2 regions of the Hominimerdicola alba 7 genome follow, and region 1 is predicted to be linked to the other one. Evidence: riboswitches for the same ligand, from Rfam matches in the RefSeq annotation. Region 1 holds a riboswitch; the other holds the start of a gene.
What was found. A riboswitch is a leader RNA that binds a small molecule or an ion and turns the genes downstream of it on or off. The one in region 1 is predicted to bind FMN.
Positions count from the first base shown of each region.

Region 1 (3,891 bases):
ATCCCCGATGAAAACAAGTATATAAACGAACCTGTCTGCACTGCCATGGAAAATGATTTTTACCGCTATTACGGTTATTTTGCGCAGGAGTCCGATAATGCTGAGGCAGCCTTCCGCCGTGCTGTATGGAATGCTATGTCAGCAGGGGATGAGTACGCAAGGATAAAGTGCGCTGACAGGGAATGCTTTGATCAGACACTGAACTGGGTGTTTGGGAACGGTTCCGGCAACGAAAGTCTGTTTTCTATTATAAGACACGGGGCTGAGATGAATCCCGATGCAGGCTATGATCCATCGGGATATTCGGTGATAAACAACTCTGTAACCTATAATATATCCATAAGGCTGAAGAAATAGTTCAAATAGTCAAATTTTTCCTTGCTGTGACAAAAAATAATAGTGAAAAATCAGTGAACAAGGTTGAAATTTCAGAGCAGATGTGTTATAATAGAGTTTAGTGATTTCAGATTTTTGCTTTTGCTTATATAAATGAAAGGAATGTTGAAAAATGGGAGCTGTCTCCACAAGTAAGAAGTCGAGTGCGGGCAAGAACGTACTGGTGTTCTTCATCGTATTCATTATATTGGAAATGCTGGTGATATTCGGCATTGGCAAGGTGTTCAAGAACAAGGACGTTACACCCAGCGTTATGGGCTACAGCCTGTTCATGACAAAAGAAGACCTGGTGAAGGCCGATAAAGACGGTACTGTGGTTGTTCCGAAGAATGTGCTGGTAATAGCCCGCGATGGTCTGACCGAGCCTAAAAATAAGATCGGTTCTGCGATACTCTGTGAGGATGTTGATGGTGTTGGCACAGGCGTTTTCTGGCTGGATAATCTCGAATCAAAGGATGAAGAGAACGGCGTAGATTATATTGTTACTAACGGAAATCAGAGTCATGTTATAAGAAGCGGAAATATCGTAGGTGTATGCGCAAGCTATTTTGTTACTGCAGGCAAGGTAATTAACTTTGTCACACAGAAGTTCGGTATGATCTGCTGCGCAGTAGTACCTCTGTTCCTGCTTGTACTTATTGAGCTTATTATAGCAATAGCTAATCATTCACCTGAAGAGTATGAAGAAGATGAAGAGGAAGAAGAAAACGTCAAAAGCGTTGAACTTGATGATTTCCTTTTCGGCGGCAAGGGCGAAAGTGAGCAGATAGCTAAACGCAGGAAAAAGCAGTCTTCTTCTGAGGATGAAGAGTTTGAAGAAGAGGATGAGCTGACAGTAAGAAAGGCTGCTTCAAATACTCAGGCAGCATCTGAAAGCGACGTTGACTTTGATTTTGATGTTAACAAACTCAAAAAGCCTGCAGCTGCTGAACGTGACTTCGGTGAGGCTATTGGTTTTGGCAGCAATACACAGAAGTTCAAAGCGGCAAAGGCAGATGATATATCTGATGATATCAATGTTCCTGCTCAGAACAATGAGGCGCCTGCTGACAACGGAAGCCTGCGTCTGAAAGATGATGAGTACTACGAGAAGGCATCACAGCTGGTAGAAGGCAGTAACGCTGCAAGACCTGCAAGACGTCCTGCCGGAGGACAAAGACGCAGAAGACGTCCGGTATCCTCTGCTGCAAATGGTGTAGACAGCGGAGCATCTCTGGAAGATCTGATGAAGCTGATGGAAGAAGAACAGAACAAACTCAAGAATCAGATCAAGTAAAAGCAATTATCAAAAAGCACTCCTGTGAAAATCAGGAGTGCTTTTTTGCATATATCACTTGGATTTGACAAGTTCAAAATTTCCGCCGAATACTGTCAGGACCAGTACTATTGAACCTACAATGACAAGTCCGGCGATAACGATGCCTATGATCGTATTGCGGGTCACTGTGAAGCCGTCATCGCGGCGGCTGAGCATATGAATGCTTTTTCAATGCCTGAGATATTGGCTTATACAGCATAAAACATATAGCTGCATTCAGTGCGCTTTTGATAAGGTTGAATGGCAGCAGGAGAGGCATTATCATGCCTATTACCTCGTCAATGGTGGTATGTGCATATATCGGTGTGATGAACAAATTCATCACCAGCATAACGGCAGTCATGCTGAACATGGCGGCGATAAGACCAATTACTGCGCCCTTGAAACTTTTGTTGTACTTGTATATCAGCGATGCTGTAACGGCAAATGCGGCGCTTCCGCCAAAATTCATAACCGCCCCGAGAAATCCTGTGTCGGACAGTGTTACCATCTCCAGCAGAGATTCTGCCAAGGCTACACCCAAAGCAGCCAATGGCCCGAAAACAAATCCTGCCATTGTGATGAACACGTCTTTGAATTCGAGGGTGAGGAAGCTGACTTTGAATCTGAAAACGAACAGACACAGATAACCAAGTGCGGTGAACATCGCCAGTATCGTCATTTCCTTGACATCCATTTTTTTGGAAGAGGAAGCACCCGCTGTTTTTGTACTCATTCTGATTCCCCCAGATAATAATTATATTCGTAAACAAATGATAAAGCCCCCAAGAAAAACTCGGGGGCTTTGATTTTTATGATGTCGTTTCTTTCATCCGGACTATACCGTCGGTACGGGTTTCTCACCCGTTCGGCGCCGGGCACACTGGCGAGGCGTTCGAGGACTTACAGCATAACAGAAACTGCTGCTCACCTCCGGTGTGGACTTTCACCACCCCTGAAACTAATTTATAGATATATGCCCTGTAACAGATCGCAGGATATTATTCCTCGTCCTCATCCTCGGAGAAATCAAATTCAAGACTCTCTCCACAGTTCGGACATTCTATCGAACCGCTCTCGACCATTTTATCGTCCATTACGATAGTTTCGCCGCATGTGGGGCATACGCACTCATAAAGAGTGTCATCATCCGGATCGTAGTCATAATCTTCGTCATCATCATCGTCACCGTAGAACTCATTGTAGAAGTCGTCCTCCAGATCGGAAAGATCGTCGCTTATGCTGTCAACTACATCAACAGTTTCATCAGCAAGTACTGTAACGTCCTCGATAGCCTTAGCCATCTCCTCCATCAGTTCAGCCATTGCCTTCAGTACCTTGCCCTGATCGGTAGTTTCATCGATCTTCATGCCTTCCATAAGACCCTTGATATAAGCTGCCTTGTTAGTAAGCTCCATTAAAGCCGCCTCCTTTTCAGGTTATGATGTTATTGATACTATGACTTATGCACGCTCCATGTACTCGCAGGTACGTGTATCGATCCTGATCCTGTCACCGGTGTTGATGAACAGAGGAACTCTGATCTCAGCGCCTGTTTCAACAGTCGCAGGCTTTGTAGCATTAGTAGCGGTGTTGCCCTTCTCGCCGGGCTCGGTCTCTGTAACTTCGAGATCTACGAAGAAAGGAGGCTCAACGCCAAATACCTGACCCTTGTAAGAAAGGATCTTACATACCATGTTCTCCTTAACGAACTTGAAGTTGTCGGAAAGCTCGCTCTTGTTTACGGGGATGAGCTCGAATGTCTCAGAATCCATGAAGTAGTAGAGATCGCCGTCACTGTAGGAATATTCCATATCCTTTCTCTCAACATAAGCGGTAGGGAACTTTGCTGTGGGGTTGTAAGTCTTTTCAATTACAGAACCTGTAATAACGTTCTTTACCTTTGCTCTTACAAAAGCAGCACCCTTACCGGGCTTAACGTGCTGGAATTCAACGATCTGCATTACGTTGCCTTCCTCTTCAAATGTCATACCATTTCTGAAATCGCCCGCTGTTACCATATTTTTAGTACCTCCATTATTTTATATGCTAAAAATTCATGCCCAAATCACGTTTGCACATTTTCATATCATAATCATACCATATTTCGCGCTCCATTTCAAGTCTTTTAAAAAACTTTTTAAAATTTGTTAGCATTCTTTTTGGCGCATGAGCTTAATATTCCCATGATACACACT
Region 1 covers NC_014833.1:467,695-471,585, forward strand. The annotation lists gene RUMAL_RS02190 (transglutaminase domain-containing protein) at 1-357, shown strand, start outside; gene RUMAL_RS02195 (hypothetical protein) at 509-1,672, shown strand; gene RUMAL_RS02200 (ECF transporter S component) at 1,851-2,429, opposite strand; FMN riboswitch at 2,511-2,660, opposite strand; gene RUMAL_RS02205 (CD1247 N-terminal domain-containing protein) at 2,695-3,111, opposite strand; gene efp (elongation factor P) at 3,157-3,714, opposite strand.

Region 2 (3,891 bases), 1.4 Mb from region 1:
TTCTCTCTGTCCTCATTGTCGGTGACGAGTATCACTTCACCGTTTCGCAGAGATTCAAGCGCTTCTTCAATAGTATTATATTCAAACATATACCCACTCCTCAGATAAATCCGTTCTTCATAAGCTGCTCCATGGTCACGCCGCTTTTTTTCGGCTCCGCCGGACGCAGCAGCTTTTCCACGTATTTTCCTATGATATCCGTTTCGATATTTATTATATCCCCTACTTTTTTATACGGCAGTATAGTCTGCTCGGCAGTATGAGGTATCACGGATACAGTAAAGTCCGTATCAGTCACCGCAGCAACAGTAAGACTTATGCCGTCCAATGTTACAGAGCCTTTTTCGACTATATACCTCAGCAGTTTTTCGTCCGCCGATATGGTATACCTAACAGCGATGCCGTCCTGCTTGATATTGCTGACAGTGCCCGTACCATCGATATGACCCGAAACTATATGCCCGCCGAAACGACCCTCCGCCGACATCGCCCTTTCAAGATCCACCTTGCTTCCCTGTTTCAGTGTTCCAAGAGAAGATCGGCTAAGAGTCTCGTTCATAACATCAGCCCTGAAGATCTTGCCGTCGTGCTCTGTGACGGTCAGGCACACGCCGTTTACTGCGATACTGTCACCGACTTTAGTCCCCTCAAGGACTTTCTCAGCGGCTATGCGTATAAAAGATGCATTTCCGTTTCGGCAGACCTCGCATACAGTGCCTGTTTCCTCAATCAGTCCTGTGAACATTTCTTCACCCGTCCTTCTATAAGTATATCGCCGTCAAGTTCGGTTATCCTGCGGTCTTCCAGCATGAATGCATCATCGGGCACAGCCACGCCCTGTCCGCCGACAGGAGTTTTCGCGTTACTTCCGCCGAATATCTTAGGTGCAACATAAGCCATCACCTTATCGACTATCCCGCTTTCCAACGCAGACCAGCCCAGCATTCCGCCGCCCTCGATAAGCACACTGTCTATCTTTTCTTTTCCGAGATATGCCATAAGTGCCGAAAGATCGGTACTTCCATTTTTATCAGGCAAACTCAGCACCTTACAGCCGCGTTTCTCATACTCACCGATACGGCCGCTGTCCGCATCACCGCAGACTATCAGCGTCGGAACTTTTTCCGATGTACGCACGATATTGCTGTCAAGAGGTGTGCGCAGATGAGTATCACATATTATCCTCAAAGGATCTCTGACGTTCTTGATGCGGCAGGTAAGCATAGGGTCATCAGCCAGCACCGTACCAACGCCCACCATTATCGCCGCATGATGCAGTCTTTCGCGGTGTACGTGCTTTCGTGCCGTCTCACCTGTTATCCACTGAGATTTGCCTGTATAGCAGGCGATCTTACCGTCAAGGGTCATGGCATATTTCAGGGTAACAAATGGCAGACCTGTCGTGATAAACTTGAAGAATATCTCATTCAGGCGGTCGCATTCATCTTTCAGCACGCCCTCCGTGACTTCTATACCGTGCTCTCGAAGTATAGCCGTTCCCTTGCCTGCAACAAGAGGATTAGGGTCGGAAGAGCCAACAAACACACGTTTTATACCGTGTTCGATCACCGCATCGGTGCAGGGCGGCTGCTTTCCGTGATGACAGCAGGGCTCCAGGGTGACATACATATCCGCCCCTCTGCAATCTATGTCCTTTGCATCACATTCCGCAAAAGCACTCCGTTCGGCATGGAGGTCGCCGTACCTTTTATGATATCCCGAAGCGATAATATTACCGTCACGCACTATGACAGCACCGACCATAGGATTCGGTGAAACATGACCCATACCCTTTTCCGCGAGTGCCAGTGCCTCACGCATAAAGTCTTCATGCCCCATGATGATGCTCCTTTCAATAATATAAAAAGCCCCCGTATACTACGGGGGCTTAAATAGACAAAAATGGTATAACACTTTTTAAGCGTTGTCATCTTCTACCATCCGGACTATACCGTCGGCTCCGGGATCACACCGGATCAACCGCTGAATGCGGCTCGCAGGCTATAACTGCCGGTCAGGAATCTCACCCTGCCCCGAAGACAAATATATTATATCACAGCATTTCGCTGTTGTCAATAGTTATTATAATATTCATACACAATAAAACAGACAGATCCAATACGCATCAGCATACGTTTGAACGCCTGTTTTCGGATAAAAATATCATTATTGGATTCAAAAATTGTAAAAATCTATAAATGTTCGATCAGACCGTTGAAAAGCGAGAAAAGATTTGTTATTATATTAACACGAATACAACAGACCCGTTAAGGAGGTACAACATGAGAATTTTGCTTATCGGCGGTACGGGAACCATCAGTATGGCGATCACAAAACTGCTTTTGTCAGGCGATAATGAGGTATATCTGCTCAACAGAGGAAACAGGAACACAGGATTTCAGGGTAATATCAATTTCATAACAGCTGATATCAGTAATGAGGAAGAAACTGCTGAAAAGATCAAGGATATGGAATTTGACTGTGTAGCTGAGTTCATCGGATTTGTTCCGTCACAGGTTGAAAGAGATTTCAGACTTTTTTGCGGAAAGACCAAACAGTATATCTACATAAGCTCAGCATCGGCATATCAGAAACCGCCTCAGGGCTATCTCATAACCGAGGAAACTCCCCTTGAAAATCCTTACTGGGAATATTCAAGAAACAAGAAAGCCTGCGAGGAATATCTTCTGGAAAGATACCGCAAGGACGGTTTCCCTGTTACTATAGTACGTCCCAGCCACACCTATGATGAACGCAGCGTACCTCTCGGAGTACATGGAACAGGCGGCAGCTGGCAGGTAGTCAGACGTATAATGGACGGTAAGCCTGTAATTATACATGGTGACGGTTCATCCCTGTGGACGATAACTCACAACAGCGATTTCGCCAAAGGATTCGTAGGACTTATAGGCAAAAAGGAAACTATCGGTCAGGCTTATCATATCACTTCCGATGAAAGTGTCAGCTGGAACAGCATATACAAAGCTATCGCTGATACGCTGGGAGTTGAACTGAAGCCTTATTATGTTTCATCTAAGACGCTTGCTGATATGGGAAGACAGTACGATCTTACGGGCAGCCTTATCGGTGACAAGGCAAATTCTGTAATATTCGATAACTCAAAGCTGAGATCAGTAGTACCCGATTTTAAAGCTGAGATCAGCGCAGCCGAAGGAATAAGGAAAACAGTGCAGAATATCCTTGCTCATCCTGAATACCAGAATGAAGACAAGGATTTTGACCTGTGGTGTGATAAGGTCATAGCTGCTATCGAAAAGGCAAAGGAGAATATTTAATGGTTGATGTAAAAGGACGCTGGGCATTTATAACCGGCGCAGCAAGGGGTATAGGATACAGAGCAGCTATATTTATGGCAAAGCACGGCTGCAATCTGATCCTTCAGGGAAGAACAGCAGCACACTGTGAAAAAGTGGTTGCAGAGGCTAAAGCACTTGGTGTTCAGGCTTATGCAGTAGGAGCAGAATTTTCTGACTTGGCACAGGTAGAAAAAATGCTTGCCGATATAGATGCTTTGGGTATAACAGTTGATATCGTTCTGAACAATGCAGGCATTCAGGTTGCATACAGGACAGAGTACCTTACTACTCCCGCTTCGGATTATGAGGAGAGTTTTAAGATAAATACCATAGCCCCTATGATGATAACTTATCATTTTCTTTCAAAGATGAAAGAAACAGGCTTCGGACGTATAGTAAATACCACAAGCGGTATACGTCTTGAACCCGAACAGGCAGGATACAGTGCTAGCAAGGCTGCACTCGACAAGGTAACGATGGATCTGGCATCGAAATTCAACGGTACAGATATCTGCATAAACATTACCGATCCGGGCTGGTGCAGAACTGATCTCGGTGGTTCCCATGCGCCAAA
Region 2 covers NC_014833.1:1,866,469-1,870,359, reverse strand. The annotation lists gene RUMAL_RS08265 (bifunctional 3,4-dihydroxy-2-butanone-4-phosphate synthase/GTP cyclohydrolase II) at 1-89, opposite strand, end outside; gene ribE (riboflavin synthase) at 101-745, opposite strand; gene ribD (bifunctional diaminohydroxyphosphoribosylaminopyrimidine deaminase/5-amino-6-(5-phosphoribosylamino)uracil reductase RibD) at 730-1,839, opposite strand; FMN riboswitch at 1,926-2,045, opposite strand; gene RUMAL_RS08250 (NAD-dependent epimerase/dehydratase family protein) at 2,283-3,296, shown strand; gene RUMAL_RS08245 (SDR family NAD(P)-dependent oxidoreductase) at 3,296-3,891, shown strand, end outside.
Region 2: it holds a riboswitch for FMN, as region 1 does, so the genes downstream of both, ribD (bifunctional diaminohydroxyphosphoribosylaminopyrimidine deaminase/5-amino-6-(5-phosphoribosylamino)uracil reductase RibD) here and RUMAL_RS02200 (ECF transporter S component) in region 1, are expected to answer to the same signal.